Linked DNA regions of Roseibium sp. Sym1. The protein of the gene in region 1 interacts with the protein of each later gene in a pairwise test. Links are inferred from orthologs where the notes say so. Each region holds a gene or a part of one and is shown on either strand. Other genes may lie near its edges. The genes, in order: O6760_RS19880 and O6760_RS16950.

Region 1 (12,233 bases):
GACCCGGAGCCCGAGGAGGCAATTGCGGACCGGAAGCATCACGGTCGCCAAACGGACCCTGTGCCTGTTTCAGCTGCGTCTCCGCTGGGCGAGTCGTTGCCGACCGGTAGGATGGCGTTCGAAAGCGCGGCTGACACGGAACGGGAACCTCTCGATGCCCGCGATCCCGGCATGAGCGACATTACCGCCAGCCTTGAACAGTGCCGCGACCTGCTTGCGCCAGTTGCTGCACGACGGGGCGTGATGCTGGATCTCGCGGCGGGGGCCGACCTGCCAATGGTTGCAGCCAGGCCCAAATGTGTGCGCCAGGCCCTCTATTTTCTGTTGGCGGACATGATCGAAACGTGCGGGGAAGGCGCTCTCTTGACCGTATCGACGGAAATTTCCGCCACCGGTCTCGATTGCCTGCTGACAGTCAGGAACAGGCCGTCCGGCATGCCATGGTGCGTCGACGGGTCCGAATTGGTGTTCGACAGTGCCTCCAAGCTGCTGGTGCAGACCGGCGGCAGCCTGTCGGTACGTTCCATGAAGGGTGCGGGAGACTGCGTGGTTGTTCACTTGCCCCTCGGCGCCGGCAAACCGGCTGCCAGGCCGCTGGCAAAATCGGCATAGGGGCGGCATGGCAAAAGCGGGAAAAAACGCGAAGAAGTCAAAGACCCAGGCGGCGAAGCACCCGGAAAGCTTCATGTCGAAAGCGGGACATGTTGCGCTCGACAATCCGGTTGCAGCCGGCGGCACGGTCGTCATGGGGCTGACTGCCTGCCTGATCGTTGCCAATGCGGTCGGTTTGCAGCCGGGCCGTCATCCGGCACCGCTGTTTGCGACCAGGGACAGATCCGATGCCTTGCAGGTTCCCGAACCTGACGGGCGCAATCCGGGACTGAAGGTTCAGGAAATCTCGACCCTCGTGCTCGATCTGCAGATTTCCTTGCGCAAGATAGGTCTTTATGAAGGCCCTCTGGACGGGCTCAACGGTCCGGCAACGGAACGCGCGATCCGCTCCTTCGAACGGCGCTCGGGCCAGGTGGAGACTGGCGAGGCCAGCGAAGCGCTGCTCGCCCTGGTGCTCTTGCAGGGGGACGCGCCCGCGGAGGGCCACATGCCGGTGCCACGGGCAAAGCCGGGTTTTGCAGGCACAAGCAACCGTGTCACCGATAGCGATGCGGTTGCCGGGGTCGATGCCGATCCGAAACTGATGAAAATTCAAAAGGCATTGTCCGAACTCGGGTACGGGCCGCTCAAGGCCGATGGCCTCATGGGGGCGAACACCAACGCCGCCATCAGGCGCTTCGAATTCGACCGTGGCCTGCCCATGACCGGTGAACCGGGGCCGAAGGTGATCGAGCGCCTGGAAATGGTCAGCGGCCGGAAGCTGTCGGGATAGTTGCCGGAGGGCGGGCCGTGGCGTAAAGCTGCGGCTCACGCTTGCGGCGCCGGCGCGCGGGCGAACACGGAAGGCAGCATGCGCGTTACCACGGATTTTTTTGTCAGCGCCCTTGTCCGGCGGATTTTCGGTGAAGGGGGCTTTGCCGCCGTTTCCAAGAAGGGCGCACCGGAGGCCGGTGCGGTGTTTGTCTGTGTGGACAGGCTGGACGGCAGTTACGACTTCTACGGCCCTGCACCCCAGGCGATGTTTTCCGACCAGCCCCAGGGGCGCCTGTTCGAATGCATTTTCGAGAAATGCGATCGTGAACAGCTGGACGCCCGCCTAAAGAGCGAAGCCCGGATGGATCCGGATTATTGGCTTGTCGAGATCGAAGCCCGTGACGGCCGTGTGGATCTGCCCCTCGCACAGGACGATGCACCGGACCCGGGGGAAGGTCTGTTTCGGTATTGAAACGGGAGCCGTCTGCCGCGTTGGCCGGCGGGAGCCTCAGAGACCGGCCTTTTTCCTGGCGTCCGCGGTGTCCGGGACCGGTGTGCCGGTGGCTTGAGCCTCGCGCCGGACACTTTCCTGATACTGGACGTTTTGCGTCGGAGCGGTGACCGGAACAGCCTGCGCTCCCTGATCATGCAGGGTCCACTGTCCGACAAGAACTTCGGCGGCGCCATGGCTGAGGGTCCGGTAGAGGCGGAGCAGGGCACGCAGACGTTCGAGTGTCAGGCCATCGGCGCCGAGCCGGATCAGAACCGTTGTGAGCTGTGAGGCGGAGAAGCCGAGCGCTTTCATGGCGATGGTCAGGCCTTCGGCCTGATCCTGCCTGAGCAACAGGTCGCATGTCGGTTGCCGCAGGCCGAGGCCCTGGCCGAGCAGATCGGCAAAGCGGGACCGGTTCTGGTGAAGCGCCTCGTGCACCAATGCGTCCTGCAGTTTCAGGCGGCTGCCGGACGGGCGACTGCCCTGGGCCATGCCGGGGGCCTGTGCCTGTTTGACGAGGCTCGTCATCTCTGCCGCGGCGATGGCTTTCGGTTTCAGCTGATCTGGCAAGTGCAGGAATTGTCCCATGAGTCCATCCGGGTTTAATGCGTCCTGACCGGCCAATTCTAAACCAAGAGTAGCAACGATGTCACTACGGCAACTCAATTTTGTCTGATGAGCTTGCGTGAGGATGATGTCGTCGCGTTCAAGAAGGATCCTGATGACCTGGGCGCCTGCATGATCGCACAGGGCGCTGATGACCGAATCGCGTAAGGACGGCCGGTTGGCGATCGCCGTTCGCAGAGTGTCCGGGCCGGTCCTCGCGGTGCGCAGAAGGAGATCCACAGAAAGCCTTGGACTGTAACGAAGCGCGGGATAGGCGGTCAGGTCGTCGTCGTCGGCTGCCAGCATTTCAAGGAGAGTGTCCGGAATCTCCGGGTGACCGGCCAGCAACGCCGCTATCCTGCGCCTGTCCGGCAAGGATGTCAGCGGCAGCAGGTTCTGGGCCAGCTCGAGAAATATCTCTTTTTCTTCAACATCATGACGCGTCCTGCCGACGAAGAGTTCACTCGCGGCCAGAAGCACGCCGCGGTCGCTGCCGTTGCTCCGGGGCGCTCTGGATGATGAAGAGGAGGTTGGCACAGGCTGGTTGAAATGCTGGGTTTGGCGCATGAGACCCGTCTACGAAATACAAAAGTCCGGACCACCGGTGGAACTGATTTGGTTCAAATTGCCGGAAAAGCGTTAGCATGCTGTTAACCCTGACGACTTCTAAATGAAGAAGCAGGAAGTAATGCGTCGCCCGTTTGACCGTTCCCCGCCGGTAATACGCCGTCCGGGGAGACCGGAACCGAAGGAGGAGACGATGGGCACTTTGTTGGACTTTTCATCAGCACAACGGCCAACTTCACGCGTAGGTCACCGCTCCAATCAACGCCGCTCGGACAGTTGCGACAGTTTTGGTGAAGTTATCCTCTTCCCAGGCGTCCGGTACGAGCGTCACGACCTTGATCTTGCCGCACGAATCGCGACCATCGGAAAAGCGGCGGGACCTGTAGGCTCCGACAAGGACTGACAGTCCTGGCCTTCTCAGCCGCTTGTGGGGACCCAAACGACCAGCGGTCTGGAGACACGCCCGATGGGCTTAGGCAACGTGGTTCAAAGCACCGCCGCGTCCATAGCGGACAGCAGGCAGGGCATGGGGCAGGGCATCAGGATCGTCAGCGCCCTGCTGGTTGCCGCCGGGCTGGCCGCATGCGTTCGCCCGACCGGCGATTTCGACCGCGCGAGACCTTCCGTTATCCATGACAAGTTGATGCCGGCTGCCGGGGACGAAGCCGCGCGGCTGCGAGGAGACCCGGTCTCCAAATTCAACTACACCAACGACGAAAAACTGATGCGCAACCGCGGCTGGACGCTGATCCGTCCGCCTTGGACCAAGGACTGGATCGGCGGCACCATGGTTGAATTGTCGCGCACGCGGGTTCTGCCCGAGGTCGAGGGCAGGGTGCCGCCGGATCTCTACCTGATCTACCTGCGCTCGGACAAGTTCCAGTCCTCGGACGCACGATACGACAAGATCGCAGCCGACGCGTCCGGTGACGCGGAACTGGTCATGCCCTTCTGCGAGGTCGCCCTTCGCGTCAAGAAAGCTGACGACGAGCGCCTGCGCATCCTGCAGAACAAGCCGGTGACGACTGAAGAGACTTATGACGGCGCCAAGGCGCGTGTCTGGGAAAACCGGGTGATGATCAAATGGGTGGGACAAGCCTTGCGCTACCGCATCATCGCCTACAAGAAGGCGCTGGACGGTCTTGAGATCGAAACTCCGACCAGGGACAGGGTCTGGAAGGTCAACAACGCCATTCGCGAACTGGAAGGCCAGGTGCGCATCGCCGAAGCCGGCTGTGACCCGGACAAGCGCTACGGCGATGACAAACCCGTGCGGCGCTCGCGAATTTACAAGGGCTGGGGCCTGGAGCGGGAACCCGTCCAGAAATAGGGACCACGGTCCCCGTCGTCAGGCAGCCTGGCGCATTTGGTGGCCCGTTTGCGGGGCGCGTCCCGTGTTCTCAGACATAATCACGTCCTGACGCGCGTCCCGCGAAATAGAGTATCGCTGCGAAACAGGCATAAAACACGCCGAAAGACAGCATTTCAATAATCAGCAGGACCTCGTAGACGACCGTGAAAAAGCTTTGGGGAATTACCAGCGCAAACCCGATCCACAGAAACACCAGCAGGGCGAAGGCCTGGGACAACCGGCCGAGATGATTTCTTCCCGAGTACAGACCGGTATCAATCCGGCCGGCTCCAAAGCCCAGTACAAAGGGTATGAAGTGCAATACCGCGCCTGCGGCGTAAAGTCGGTAATCCGTAGCCCCGGCCCCCGGTTCTTGAACTCCAGATTCTCGAGATCCACGCTACAGGGAAAGACCTCATCCGTGCCATTGCAAAGTGGCGTTCAGGACCATGCAGCGCGTTCTGTCCACAACGGCAGACCCGGTGCCTGAAGGGGGAGGCAACGGCATGTCGCGCTCCGTGGAACCGACAGGGTGACACCCTGGTTCGGGAACGCGACAGTACAGGCGAGGCACTGCCGGCGATCCCGCATGGCCTGTCCATGGCTCGGAGCTTGCGGCCAGGCCGTTTCATCGGCCAATCGCTCTCAGATACCGCCGCAGCTGGCCGACTTGAGTGCCTGATCGACAGTGCCGGCACGGGAGGCGTGCGGCACATAGGCCCTGAGGAGTGCAAAACCGCTGATCGGCGCTTCCGTTTCGATCACGATCAGGTCTTCCAGGTTCTCCGGCGGATTTTCACGCAGGATGGACAGCTGTTGCGTTGTCAGGACCAGCATGGACAGGCGTTCCGCGCCGGCGGTGCGGTTGTTGAGGCTGTAGACGGCCTCGCCGGCCGCGTTGAACAGGCCAATGGACCAAAACGGAACCGGTATGCTGGCATCGAAGAGGACCGGTCCGTCCGCAAGCTGAAAGCGGCAGGCGGCATGTTTCATGGCAGGGTCGAGGTCGGGAAGCGCCTCCGCACCAGGACGGACATCCGGCAGAAGGTTGAACTGCCGGTCGGGCCCGTGGCTGGCGACATTGTCATAGGCACTGTGCTGAATGTTTTTCGGGATCGCGAGCACGACCAGGATGTGGATGATCGCCGCCAGGCACAGTGTTGCCAGCAGGCCGACCGTCATGGAAAAGCGTGGCGACAGCGTCATGGGCAGCCCTGCCTGTCGATCACCGGCATGCTGACACCGTCCAGAGCGGCGCCGGTCGTGACCGGAGCGTCATACAGCCTCAGAACAAAACGCAGGCCGTCGCCGGCCTTGGCATTGGCAGCCAGCGGCAGCCAGTTGCCCGAGTGTGGTCGGCGCGCCGCGCTGATTTCGAAGGTTCCGTCCGGCGCGCGCAACAGCGTGTCGCTTGCAAGGTTGACCCGGCCGGGCAGGGTGTCGACGAGCCGTCCATGACCGTCGACCGCGGTCAGTGTCCACAGCCGCGCGGACGGGGTCTGGCCCGCGATCCGGTAGATGCAGGTCGGATCCAGCTGGTGGCCGGCGCTGTCCTTGCGGGCGACCAGGGCGAGGCCTTCGCCGGAAGCCAGTGGAATGACCGCGCCACGGGTATAGATCGCCACGGAATAAGGATCGGCTTCGGCCGTGCCCGCCTTGGGATAGGCATGCCAGGGTCCAATGGTCACCGCATTGAGCGGTTCCTCGCGCTCGATGATGAGATAGGCGGAGCTGATACCCAGAAGAGCTGCCAGCAGCACCACCAGCGTGACGGTGGCCAGCGTGCGCAGGGGATGGCTGCGGTAAGGCCGGATTGCCCGCGGCAGATCGGTGTCGAGCCAGTTCGTCTCGCCATGGATGGAGCGCAAGGATGTTTCGCTCATTGCACCGCCACGGCGTTGGTGTCGGCCGGGACCGGCGCGCGGGCGCTTTGCCGTCCCAGCAGCTGTCGCAGGTCCTGGCCGATTCGGAGCAGGAGGTCCTGGGTGCGCCGTTTCAGGACGCGCGGCTGTGCCGTTTCCGTTTCCTTGTCGGTCTGCCGGGACGGGGCCGTACGTGCCAGGCGTGGCAGGTTCTCCGCGTCGACACCCGGCATGCGCGCGAGTTCGATGCCGTTGTGCGCAAACTCGTTGTATTTTTGCCAGGTCATGGCGGGCAAACTGCCACCCGTGACCCGCCGCGTCGATGAGAAATCGTCATTGCCGAACCAGACGGCAGTCGCGAAATTGCCGGTATAGCCAACGAACCAGGCGTCGCGGTAGGCATTGGTGGTGCCGGTCTTGCCGGCAGCGACAACGCCATCGATCCGCGCCCTGCGGGCCGTTCCGGCCTCGACCACGTTGACCAGGATATCATTCATCTGGTGGACCTTGTCCTCCGGCAGCACACGCACCGGTGCAGGTTCATCGCGGTCGCGCTGGTAGAGCACCTTGCCGTTGCTGTTCTTGACTTCAAGGATGGCATAGGCGGGGGCCTTGAAGCCGCCATTGGCGAAAGTGGAATAGGACGAGGCCATGTCGATGACGGAAACCTCCGACGAGCCGATCGGCAGGGAAATCGAATTTTCCAGCTCGTGGGTGAGGCCCATGGCATAGGCGGTCTCGATGATCTTCTCGCGGCCGAAATCCAGCGACAGGCGCACCGGGATCGTGTTGATCGATTTGGTCAGCGCAAGTCTCAGCGTGACCGGGCCGCGGTAACTCCTGTTGTAGTTCTTCGGCGACCAGTTCCCGATCCACACAGGCCTGTCCGAAACGATGCTCTCGGGCTCGTATCCGTTCATGAAGGCCGTCATGTAGACAAAGGGTTTGAAGGAAGAGCCCGGCTGGCGCAGGGCATTCACGGCCCGGTTGAACTGGCTCTCGCCGTAGGATCGGCCACCGACCATTGCGACCACGGCGCCGTCGGGAATCATGGAGACCAGCGCGGCTTCGCTGGCATCGCGCAGCTTGCCGTTTTCCCTGAGGATCGTTTCAACGGCAAGATCCGCCTGCCGCTGCAAGGCAGGGTCGAGCGTGGTGCGCACGGTGACGATGCGGTCCCGGGACAGCGCGGGGTTGCGCCGCGCGAGTTTCTTCACCTCGTCGAGTGCCCAGTCGAGGAAATATTCCGGAAGCTGCTCCTGCGAGCGGTCAACCGCCAACGCGGGATTGCGGCGGGCGCCGATCACCTGGCCCTCGGTCAGCAGGCGTGCCTGGACCATGTTGGTCAGCACCTCGTTGGCACGGGCTCGCGCCGCAGGCAGGTTGATATGCGGCGCATATTTGCCCGGAGCCTTGAACAGGCCGGCCAGCATGGCGCTTTCGGACAGGGTCAGTTCGCGCACGTTCTTGTTGAAATAGAACTCCGAGGCGGCGGTCACGCCGAAGACGCCGCCGCCCATATAGGCGCGGTCCAGATAGAGTTTCAGGATTTCCTGCTTCGTCAGGTTGGCTTCCAGCCAGAGCGCCAGATAGGCCTCCTTGATCTTGCGGCTGAGGCTGCGCTCATTGGTGAGGAAGAGGTTCTTGGCGAGCTGCTGGGTCAGGGTCGATCCGCCCTGGACCACGCCGCCTGCGCGGGCATTTTCCACCATGGCACGGAAGGTGCCGAAAAAATCGATGCCGAAGTGGCTGAAGAAGCGCCGGTCTTCCGTTGCCAGCGTTGCCTTGATCATCGAATCGGGAATTTCCTCCAGCGGCACGCTGTCATTGAGGACAATGCCACGGCGGCCGATTTCCTTGCCGAAGCGGTCGAGGAAGGTCACGGCGAAGTCGTCGGTGGTCTTCCAGTCGGCATAGCGCGTGGCCTCGAAGGCCGGTTGCGCAAACGCCAGCACGACGATGAAACCCGCCAGGCCATAGGTCAGCCCCTCGGAAGAGACTTCGGCCAGAAAGCGCCAGATCCCCTTGGCGCGGAACCGCCGCAAGAACGCGTCATATCCCTCGAACACGCGGCGAAGCGCGGCCCCCATCCTCCACAGCGCGGTGTCGACAAAGGCATCGATCCCGAGGAAGAACCGGCGAATCCTGTGCCGCTTGACCGGAGGCTCTGCGGCCGGAGCCTCGGAAGGGCCGGTGTCTTGTGGATGCGGGTTGTCCGTCACGCGAACAGTGTCTCCGGGTCGATTGGGGCTGGTCCAAATTAGCGGTTTTTCCAATCAAGGAAAACCGGTCAATCTTCCGGACCATGTGATTCCAGTTTAGCGATATTTCCCGGAAAAAGCCTTCTTTTCAAACACTATTCAACACCTGCAACTTGTCGCGGCAGACCCGGCATGCTAGGCGCCGGTCAGACGCGGCACCCAAAAGGCACCAATTACCGATGAGCGCAAACGACAATGCGGAGGCGCTTCCTTTCTGGAAGACGAAGACGCTGGACGACATGAGCGGTGCGGAATGGGAATCGCTGTGCGACGGCTGTGCCCGGTGCTGCCTGAACAAGCTGGAAGACTGGGACACGGGCGAGATCGTGTGGACCGATGTCGCCTGCACGCTTCTGGATGGCGACAGCTGCCGCTGCCGGGACTATGCCAATCGCGCAAAAACCGTGCCCGATTGCATTCAGTTGACGCCGAAAGAGGTCAGAACACTTTCCTGGCTTCCGCCCACTTGCGCCTACCGCCTCGTGTCGGAGAACCGGGACCTTTACTGGTGGCATCCGCTGGTTTCAGGGGATCCGGAAACGGTCCATCAGGCCGGCATATCGGTCCGCGGCCGAACGGTGCCGGAGGACGGGATGGCCCTGGAAGACTACGAGCACCACGTGGTCTCCTGGCCGGGCGAGAGTCCCGACTAGGCTGGAGTGACAAGGCCCTGACCGGCCGGCTGGGCCCGGAGGATGTCAGCCGTCCGAAATCAGGAAGGCTTCCACATGCCGGCGCAGGCGCGCCTCCAGGGACTTGGGGTCCGTCAATTGGTGGCTTTTCAGCAGAATGGCTCCATGGATCATGAAGGCAATCAGCCCGTCGACCAGTTCTGCCGGCTGCCTGTCCCGGCGCAGGCGAGGCTGCAGCGTCGGTGATTGCTGCCAGACCGTGAGGAAATCCGCCAGGTCCGCGTCCAGTCCGTCAAGCGTGGCGACGAACTCTTCGGCACAATTCGGTTTGGTGACGCCGATGTTGTCCAGGAACAACCGCAGGATTGTCGGACTGTCGGTGATCACGGACACAAGGGCCATCATGCGCCGGGTGACCAGGCCGACCGGATCGGCGATGTGTTCGGCCTGGCCTGTATCCACCGCGGCTGTCGCGCGCAGGGCGTTCAGCCGGTCGAGCAGAACGTGGGACAACAGCCCGTCCATGTCGCCAAAATGCGCAAACACCGTGCCCTTGGCCACGCCGGCCTCTTTGGCAATCGCGTCGGCGGTGACCAGTTCCAAGCCATGCTTCTGACTGAGATCACGGGCTGCCGCCAGCAATCGTGCGCGCGTGGCAATGCTGCGTTGCTGTGGTTTGCGTGTCATGAAACCTCATTAAAATTGACCGTGGTCAAAAAATATCTTGACGCATCTGTATAACGCTGTCAAAAACTGACCGCGGTCAATTTTTTGAATTGCCGTGACCACTAACAGACATGGGAAGTGATATGACACGCATACTTGTCCTGGACGGACATCCAGCCGATGGCGCGTTCTGCGGTGCCCTCGCCAAGGCTTACGCAGGCCAGGCAACGGATAAAGGGCACGATGTCAGGCTCCGGCACCTGTCGGCCATGGCATTCGATCCCGATTTCGGCGTCTCGAGTTTCAGGGATGCCAAACCGCTGGAACCGGATCTTGAAGCGATCTGGGAGGATATCGGATGGTGCCAGCATTTCGTCGTGGCGCATCCGTTGTGGTGGGGGGGCATGCCGGCCAAGCTGAAAGGCCTTTTCGACAGGATTCTGTTGCCCGGGGCCGCATTCAAGTATGTCAGCGGCAAACCCCTGCCGGAGAAGCTGCTCAAGGGGCGCACGGCGGAGGTTCTCGTGACTTCCGATACGCCCGGCTGGTATTTCCGCTGGATATACGGTTCAGGCGTCAGAAAGCAGACCGAGAAGCAGATCCTCGACTTTTGCGGCCTGAAACCGAAGGGCTATCACATGTTCTCGCCCATTCGCGGATCGGACGACAACGGACGGACAAAGATGCTTGCCCGTGCGGCTGGTCTCGGAGCGCGCGCGTGATCCCGCATAAATACTATTTCCCTGCCGCCGCCCCGTCGGCAACGGCCTGCCGGTGTTTGTGCTCGTTCGAAAAGACAAGATAATACTGATAGATGTTGCCGACGTAGTCGACCGGCTGCCGGCCGATCTCGGAGGCAACAATCCATTCCACGTTGCCGAACCATTTGTCCGGATCATATCCGTGTTTGCGGGCTTTCTCGCGCAGCCGTTCGAAGCGGCTGGGCCCGGCGTTGTAGGCGGCCAGGGCGAAAAACGCCTGATTGGCTTCCTTGGTTTTCAATCCCGGAAAATAGTGGTCTGCCAGAAAACGCAGGTACTTGACGCCGGCATGGACATTCTTGTCCGCGTCCGCATCGATCCCGTCGATATTGATCGGGCTGCCGGCGGCGGTTGCAGGCTTGATCTGCATCAGTCCGACGGCACCCGCATTGCTGCGCGCCTTCGGATCAAACCGTGATTCCTGGAAACTCTGGGCGGCGATCAGCAGCCAGTCGACGCCGTATTCTGTGCCGTATTTCTGGAAGATCCCGCGAAAGTGGGCAAGCGCGCTCTGGTAGTCCTTCTTGCGCATGTCCTTCAGGTAGGTGGCTTCCTTCAGGTACCGCTTGAACAGGATATTGCCCAACAGTGTGCCTTTTTTGACCGTGGCCGCAAAACCGTTGACCTGCTCAAGGAGTTTCGGCGCGGCCTTGCGCACGGCGATCGCGATTTCACCGTCCGTACGAACCGCTGCATCGGGGTGGATTTTCAGCCCGTCCAGCACCTGCAGCCACAAGTCTGCCTTGTGCCGGTCGACAATGACGGTCTCGACGGCTCCCGCCGATACCATTTCCAGCAGATCGTCGTCTTCCAGCTGTTCGTCGGCCGGGACAATTTCAACGGGTGCCTTGCCGGCCTTTTTCAGTGTTTCGTTCAGGGACTTGAGGCTTTGAAAATAGGAGGCCGACTTGCGCACGGTGATGCTTTTTCCCGACAGCGCCTGCGGAGAGGATATCGTGTCGACCGTGTCGGAGGTAACGGGAACTTCGTGAACCTGCGTCAGCAACGGAGCGGAAAAGGACACGAGGTCCTGGCGGTCCCTGGTGATGGTCAGGTTGCCGAGAGCGATATCGCCGCGTCCTTGCGACAGATCGCTGAACAGGCGGTGCCGGGGGGTGGGGATCAGGACAAGCTTGGCATCGCGGACCTTTTTTCCATGCAGCTTGTGCAGATGCTTGTCGAACTCCGTCATCAGATCGACGGCGCTGCCACGCTGCACACCCTTGTCGATGAAATAGCCGGTTTTCGAGAACGGGATCAGGACCCGGATATAGCCCCGTTTGATCAAGGCGTCGAAATCGCCGTCAAAGGGATCACGCAGCTTGTCTTCCAGGACTTTTTCCAGCCCGGTGCCCATGGCCTTTACAGTTGCGCCGCTTGCAACGAGGATCCCCGCGGCGAGAAGCAAGAAGGCGAGGTGAACGGCGTGGACGGATATTGCTCTGCGGCGCGGCTGCATTTTCTGTCTCGCGGGCTGTGACTGCTGCCGCAGTAAAAACGCGTAACCGGCGGGGATCAAGTCTGAACAGAAAACCGGCCTGCGGTTTGGTGGGGCCGGACCTTCAGCCGCTTCCGCCCGAAGGAACGCATCGGATGGTTTGGGGCGGTCTTCCGGGGAGGCGGCTGCCACACAAGGTGAAGGTCCGGTCGAACGCGCCGTGCGAGGACT
Region 2 (4,797 bases), 630 kb from region 1 along the record:
GTGGCGGCGGGTCGCGGCACATGCCGGAGGAAGAGGTTCCGCCGGCGACTTTCGAAATGCTGACGCGCAAGGCGGTCGAGGCGGCTGCCGGTGAAACGGATATCAATCCGCGGGCGCGCTCCGCGAAGCTTCGGGCCGGGCGGCGGACCGAGGCGCCGGCACGCAAACTGGACATCCATGAGGCGGGCGTGCCGCGTCTTGCGGACTTTCATGGATTAGGGGGCTGAAAATGGTTCGAACGCTGAACATCCTGTTCATTCTGGCGGTCGTGATCGGCGCCGCGACCGTATACGACATGAAGCTTGCGGCGACAAAGTCGGCCGAGAAGGTTGCCGAGCTCCAGCGTCGGATCGACGAGGAACGCGATGCCATCCGCCACCTGAAAGCGGAATGGAGCCTGCTCAACAAGCCGGACCGGCTGCAGTCCCTGGTCGCGCGCTACAACGACTATCTCCTGCTGGAACCGCTCGACGTGAAACAGATCGTGACGCCGGAAGACCTTCCGGCGCGTCCGGTGATGCTGGAGCCGATCGGCGGCAATCAGATGGGCGGCTATGCCGGCTCGTCGGCGGTTATTCAGTGAGGATCCGGTCATGACCATGGTAAGCGAACCGGCAAGTTTCCTTCAGGTGCGGAGAGCCCAGCCGAGAGCGGTGCGGGGCTCCGTTTCCTCGAGCGCGGTCAAGTCACGCGTCTATGTGGCGATGCTGGCCTTTGCCTGCGTCTATGTGGCCATTGCCGGCCGGCTGGTCATGCTGGCGCAGATGGAAGAGGCGACGTCAGGGGCTTTCATCTCGGCGCAGGACTCCGTGTCGGCTTCACGGCCAGACCTGATCGACCGCAATGGCGAGATCCTGGCGACCGATATCAAGACCGCGTCCCTATACGCCGAGCCGCGCCGCATCCTGGACGTCGACGAGGCTCTTGAAGGGCTTGTCCGCGTGCTGCCCGAACTGGACGAGGGGCTTGTGCGCCGTCGTCTGGAAAGCGGTGCCGGTTTTGTCTGGCTGAAGCGGGAAATGACCCGGAAACAGGCCGAAGACGTTCACAACCTCGGCCTGCCGGGCATCGGTTTCCTGTCCGAGAACCAGCGCTTTTATCCGGGTGGCCCGACCGCGGGTCACATTGTCGGCTCGGTGAATGTCGACAATCAGGGACTGGCCGGGATCGAGAAATACATCGACGACAGCTGGCTGGCCGACCTGCAGTCCCTCGGCTTCACCGCCGACCGGTCCATGGAGCCGGTCCGTCTCTCGGTCGACCTGCGGGTACAGCACGTCGTGCGCGACGAACTGGTCAAGGCGATGGAACGCTACAAGGCGATCGCGGCGGCCGGCATCGTGCTCGATGCGAAGACCGGCGAAGTGGTCGCCATGTCCTCGCTGCCGGACTATGACCCGAACGACCGGTCCCAGGCGCTGGAGAAGGACCGGCTGAACCGGGCGACCGGCGGCGTCTTTGAAATGGGCTCCGTCTTCAAGACCTTCACCACTGCCATGGCGCTGGATTCGGGGTCCGTTTCGATCAATGACAGCTTCGACGCGACCCGCCCGATCAGGGCCGCGGGCCGCACGATCACCGATTTCCACGGGAAAAACCGCATTCTCTCCGTTCCGGAAATCTTCATCTATTCGTCGAATATCGGCACGGCGAAGATGATGCTGGCGACCGGGATTGCCCGCCAGAAGGAGTTCCTTGGCCGGTTGCATCTGACGGACCGGCTGAAGACGGAACTGCCGGAGAATGCCGCGCCGCTGCTGCCGCCGAAATGGAACGAGCTGGCGGCCATGACCATATCCTTCGGGCACGGTATCTCGGTGACGCCGATGCAGACGGCTGTTGCCGCCGCCGCGCTGGTCAATGGCGGCACCCTGTTGCCGCCGACATTCCTGCCGCGCAGTCAGGATGAGGTTCAAAGCCTTGGCAAACAGGTCGTTTCTCCGGAAACGAGTCGCATGATGCGCTACCTGTTCCGCCTCAATGTCCTGTCGGGATCCGGCCGCCGGTCGGACGTGCCTGGCTACACGGTGGGCGGCAAGACCGGCACCGCGGAAAAGATCGAGAACGGTCGCTACGTCAGCAACAAGCGCCGAAATTCGTTCCTGTCGGCCTTCCCGATGGATGACCCGCGCTACGTGGTTCTGGTGGTGATTGACGAGCCGAAACCGGAGCGGGCCGGCATCGGCGCGACCGCCGGTCTCAATGCCGCGCCGACCACCGCGGCGATCATCCGCAGGTCCGCACCGATGCTCGGAGTGATGCCGAGGTTCGGGAAGGGGGATGAACCAATCGAGATTTCCTATTAAGGAGACGTGACGGACTTGTGTCGCCGGCGGGGTCGCAGCCGAATACCGGTGACGCAAGGTTCAAGAACAAGACGACGCATAAAGATGATCGGAAGAGATGGATCTTGAATATCTGGCCGCCGGCCTTTCCGTGCCGGACACGGCAAAGGGTCTGAAAATCGCGGGGCTCACGGCGGACAGCCGCAAGGTCCGGCCCGGCTTTCTGTTCGCCTCCTTCAAGGGGGCTTCTGTCGACGGTACGAAATTCGCCCCGGACGCTGCAGCGGCCGGGGCCATTGCCATCTTGTGCGCGGACGAGGCCGTTGACGGCGTCCGGGCTGCCTGCCCGCCTGGTGTCGTTGTTCTCGGTGCGGCTGAACCGCGCCAGGCGTTTGCCCGGATGGCGGCACGGTTCTACGGCGCGCAGCCGGACACGGTCGTCGCGGTCACCGGAACAGCCGGCAAGACGTCCGTCGCCCATTTCGTGCGTCAGATCTTCCAGTCCGCCGGTCATCCCGCGGCAAGCCTCGGCACGCTCGGCATCGTCAAGCCGAATGGTGAAAGCTACGGCGGACTGACTACCCCGGATCCGGTCTTCCTGCACGAACAGCTGGCGGCGCTGGAGGAGGAAGGGGTCAACCATGCGGCCCTGGAGGCGTCTTCGCACGGTTTGGATCAATACCGGCTCGACGGCGTCCGCCTGACCGCGGCGGCATTCACCAATCTTGGCCGCGACCACATGGATTACCATCCGACCGTCGAGGATTATCTGAAGGCCAAGCTGCGGCTTTTCTCCGAGCTCCTGCCTTCGGGCGGCACCGTGGTCGTCGATCCCGGCGAGAAATATGCCGACCGGGTGCTGGCTGTGGCGCAAGAGCGCGGTCTTCCGGTCCTGAGCGTCGGCGAAACCGGCAAGGACCTGAAGCTGACCGGGTTGCGTCCGTCAGGTGCGGGACAGGAGCTGACGCTGCAGACCGCGCGCGGCGAATACAAGGTGACCCTGCCCCTGATCGGACGGTTCCAGGTCTCCAACGCGCTGATCGCGGCCGGTCTCGCGATGGCGGCGGGTCTGGACACGGGTGCCGTGATGCGCGCGATGGAAAACCTGAAGGGGGCGCCGGGCCGGCTGGAGCTGGCGGGTAGAACCGGGCAGGGCGGTCTGGTCTTTGTCGACTATGCCCACAAGCCCGACGCCCTGGACAACGCACTGTCTGCCTTGAGACCGTTCGCGCAAGGCAAGCTGTCCGTCATCGTCGGCGCCGGCGGAGACCGCGATCCCGGCAAGCGCGAACTCATGGGCGCGGCGGCGGCGCGGCATGCGGATCTCGTCATCGTCACCGATGACAACCCGCGCTCCGAAGACCCCGCCACGATCCGCAAGGCGGTGCTGAGCGGCGCGCCCGAGGCGCTGGAGATCGGCGACCGCTTCGAAGCGATCGCCGAAGGCGTCCGCCGCCTGCGGCAGGGCGATATCCTGTGTGTTGCCGGAAAGGGTCACGAAACGGGCCAGATTGTTGGCGACACAGTGATTCCCTTTTCCGATCACGATGCCGTCACGCGCGCCATCAGCCTTGAAGGAAACACATGAGCGACCCGCTTTGGACCCTGGATGCCTTTGTTGACGCTGCCGGCGGCAGCATCAAGGGCGACGCTGGCGCTGAGATTACCGGAATATCCATCGACAGCCGCACGCTGGAGCCCGGCGACGCCTTCGTCGCCATCAAGGGCGACCGGCTCGACGGTCACGACTATGTCGCCGCGGCGCTGGACGCCGGTGCTTCCCTGGCGCTGGTCGCCGAAAGCCGCATCGGGGACCTGCCGGAAGACGGTCGCTACGTGGTGGTGGAGGATCCGCTCGAGGCGCTGCGCAATCTTGGCATTGCCGCGCGCGAACGCACGGGCGCGCGCATTGTCGCGGTCACCGGTTCCGTCGGCAAGACCGGAACCAAGGAGGCCCTGCGGCTGACGCTGGAGCCCTCGGGCAAGGTGCATGCCTCCGTCGCGTCCTTCAACAATCACTGGGGGGTGCCGCTGACGCTGGCGCGCATGCCTGCCGATACCGACTTTGGTGTCTTTGAAATCGGCATGAACCATGCCGGCGAGATCACGCCGCTGGTCAAGATGGTGCGTCCGCACGTGGCGATCATCACCACGGTCCAGCCGGTGCATCTGGAATTCTTCGACAGTGTCGAGCAGATCGCCAAGGCCAAGGCGGAGATCTTCGACGGTCTGGAACCCGGTGGCATTGCCGTTCTGAACAGGGACAACCTTCAGTTCGATCTCCTGAAATTCCTGGCGGCAACGAAGGGCATCGCCACGATCCACACCTTCGGGGAGAATCCGGCCGCCGACAGCCATACACAGAAAGTGGTCAGCTATCCGGCGGGCTCCAGTGTGGATGCGTCCATCCTGGGCCAGGAGATCACCTACAAGATCGGCGCGCCCGGCAAGCATCACGTCAAGAACAGCCTCGCGGTTCTGACGGCAGTTTCCGACCTTGGGGGCGATCTCG

Evidence for each region.
Region 2: the proteins of O6760_RS19880 (region 1) and O6760_RS16950 interact in binary tests that used the Escherichia coli proteins (3 or more experiments, as listed by UniProt). The link is inferred for Roseibium sp. Sym1 from one-to-one orthologs.

What each region holds. Positions count from the first base shown.
Region 1 is NZ_CP114786.1:4,361,869-4,374,101, forward strand. The notes cover bases 5,799-8,731. They hold O6760_RS19880 (transglycosylase domain-containing protein), read right to left. Parts: upstream 8,335-8,731; coding sequence 6,262-8,334; downstream 5,799-6,261. Other genes in these bases: O6760_RS19875 (DUF1214 domain-containing protein), read right to left, coding at 5,799-6,265; O6760_RS19885 (YcgN family cysteine cluster protein), read left to right, coding at 8,685-8,731. Outside these bases: O6760_RS19840 (hypothetical protein), read left to right, coding at 1-612; O6760_RS19845 (peptidoglycan-binding domain-containing protein), read left to right, coding at 686-1,384; O6760_RS19850 (DUF1491 family protein), read left to right, coding at 1,463-1,837; O6760_RS19855 (DUF2336 domain-containing protein), read right to left, coding at 1,874-3,031; O6760_RS19860 (hypothetical protein), read left to right, coding at 3,498-4,361; O6760_RS19865 (hypothetical protein), read right to left, coding at 4,432-4,704; O6760_RS19870 (DUF1254 domain-containing protein), read right to left, coding at 5,028-5,588; more of O6760_RS19875, read right to left, coding at 5,585-5,798; more of O6760_RS19885, read left to right, coding at 8,732-9,158; O6760_RS19890 (TetR/AcrR family transcriptional regulator), read right to left, coding at 9,204-9,824; O6760_RS19895 (NAD(P)H-dependent oxidoreductase), read left to right, coding at 9,947-10,525; O6760_RS19900 (transglycosylase SLT domain-containing protein), read right to left, coding at 10,539-12,023. UniProt on the Escherichia coli protein: Cell wall formation. Synthesis of cross-linked peptidoglycan from the lipid intermediates.
Region 2 is NZ_CP114786.1:3,734,592-3,739,388, forward strand. Bases 1-2,949 are described here. They hold O6760_RS16950 (peptidoglycan D,D-transpeptidase FtsI family protein), read left to right. Parts: upstream 1-593; coding sequence 594-2,306; downstream 2,307-2,949. Other genes in these bases: rsmH (16S rRNA (cytosine(1402)-N(4))-methyltransferase RsmH), read left to right, coding at 1-227; ftsL (cell division protein FtsL), read left to right, coding at 230-583; O6760_RS16955 (UDP-N-acetylmuramoyl-L-alanyl-D-glutamate--2,6-diaminopimelate ligase), read left to right, coding at 2,404-2,949. In the rest of the region: more of O6760_RS16955, read left to right, coding at 2,950-3,873; O6760_RS16960 (UDP-N-acetylmuramoylalanyl-D-glutamyl-2,6-diaminopimelate--D-alanyl-D-alanine ligase), read left to right, coding at 3,870-4,797. UniProt on the Escherichia coli protein: Essential cell division protein that catalyzes cross-linking of the peptidoglycan cell wall at the division septum. Required for localization of FtsN.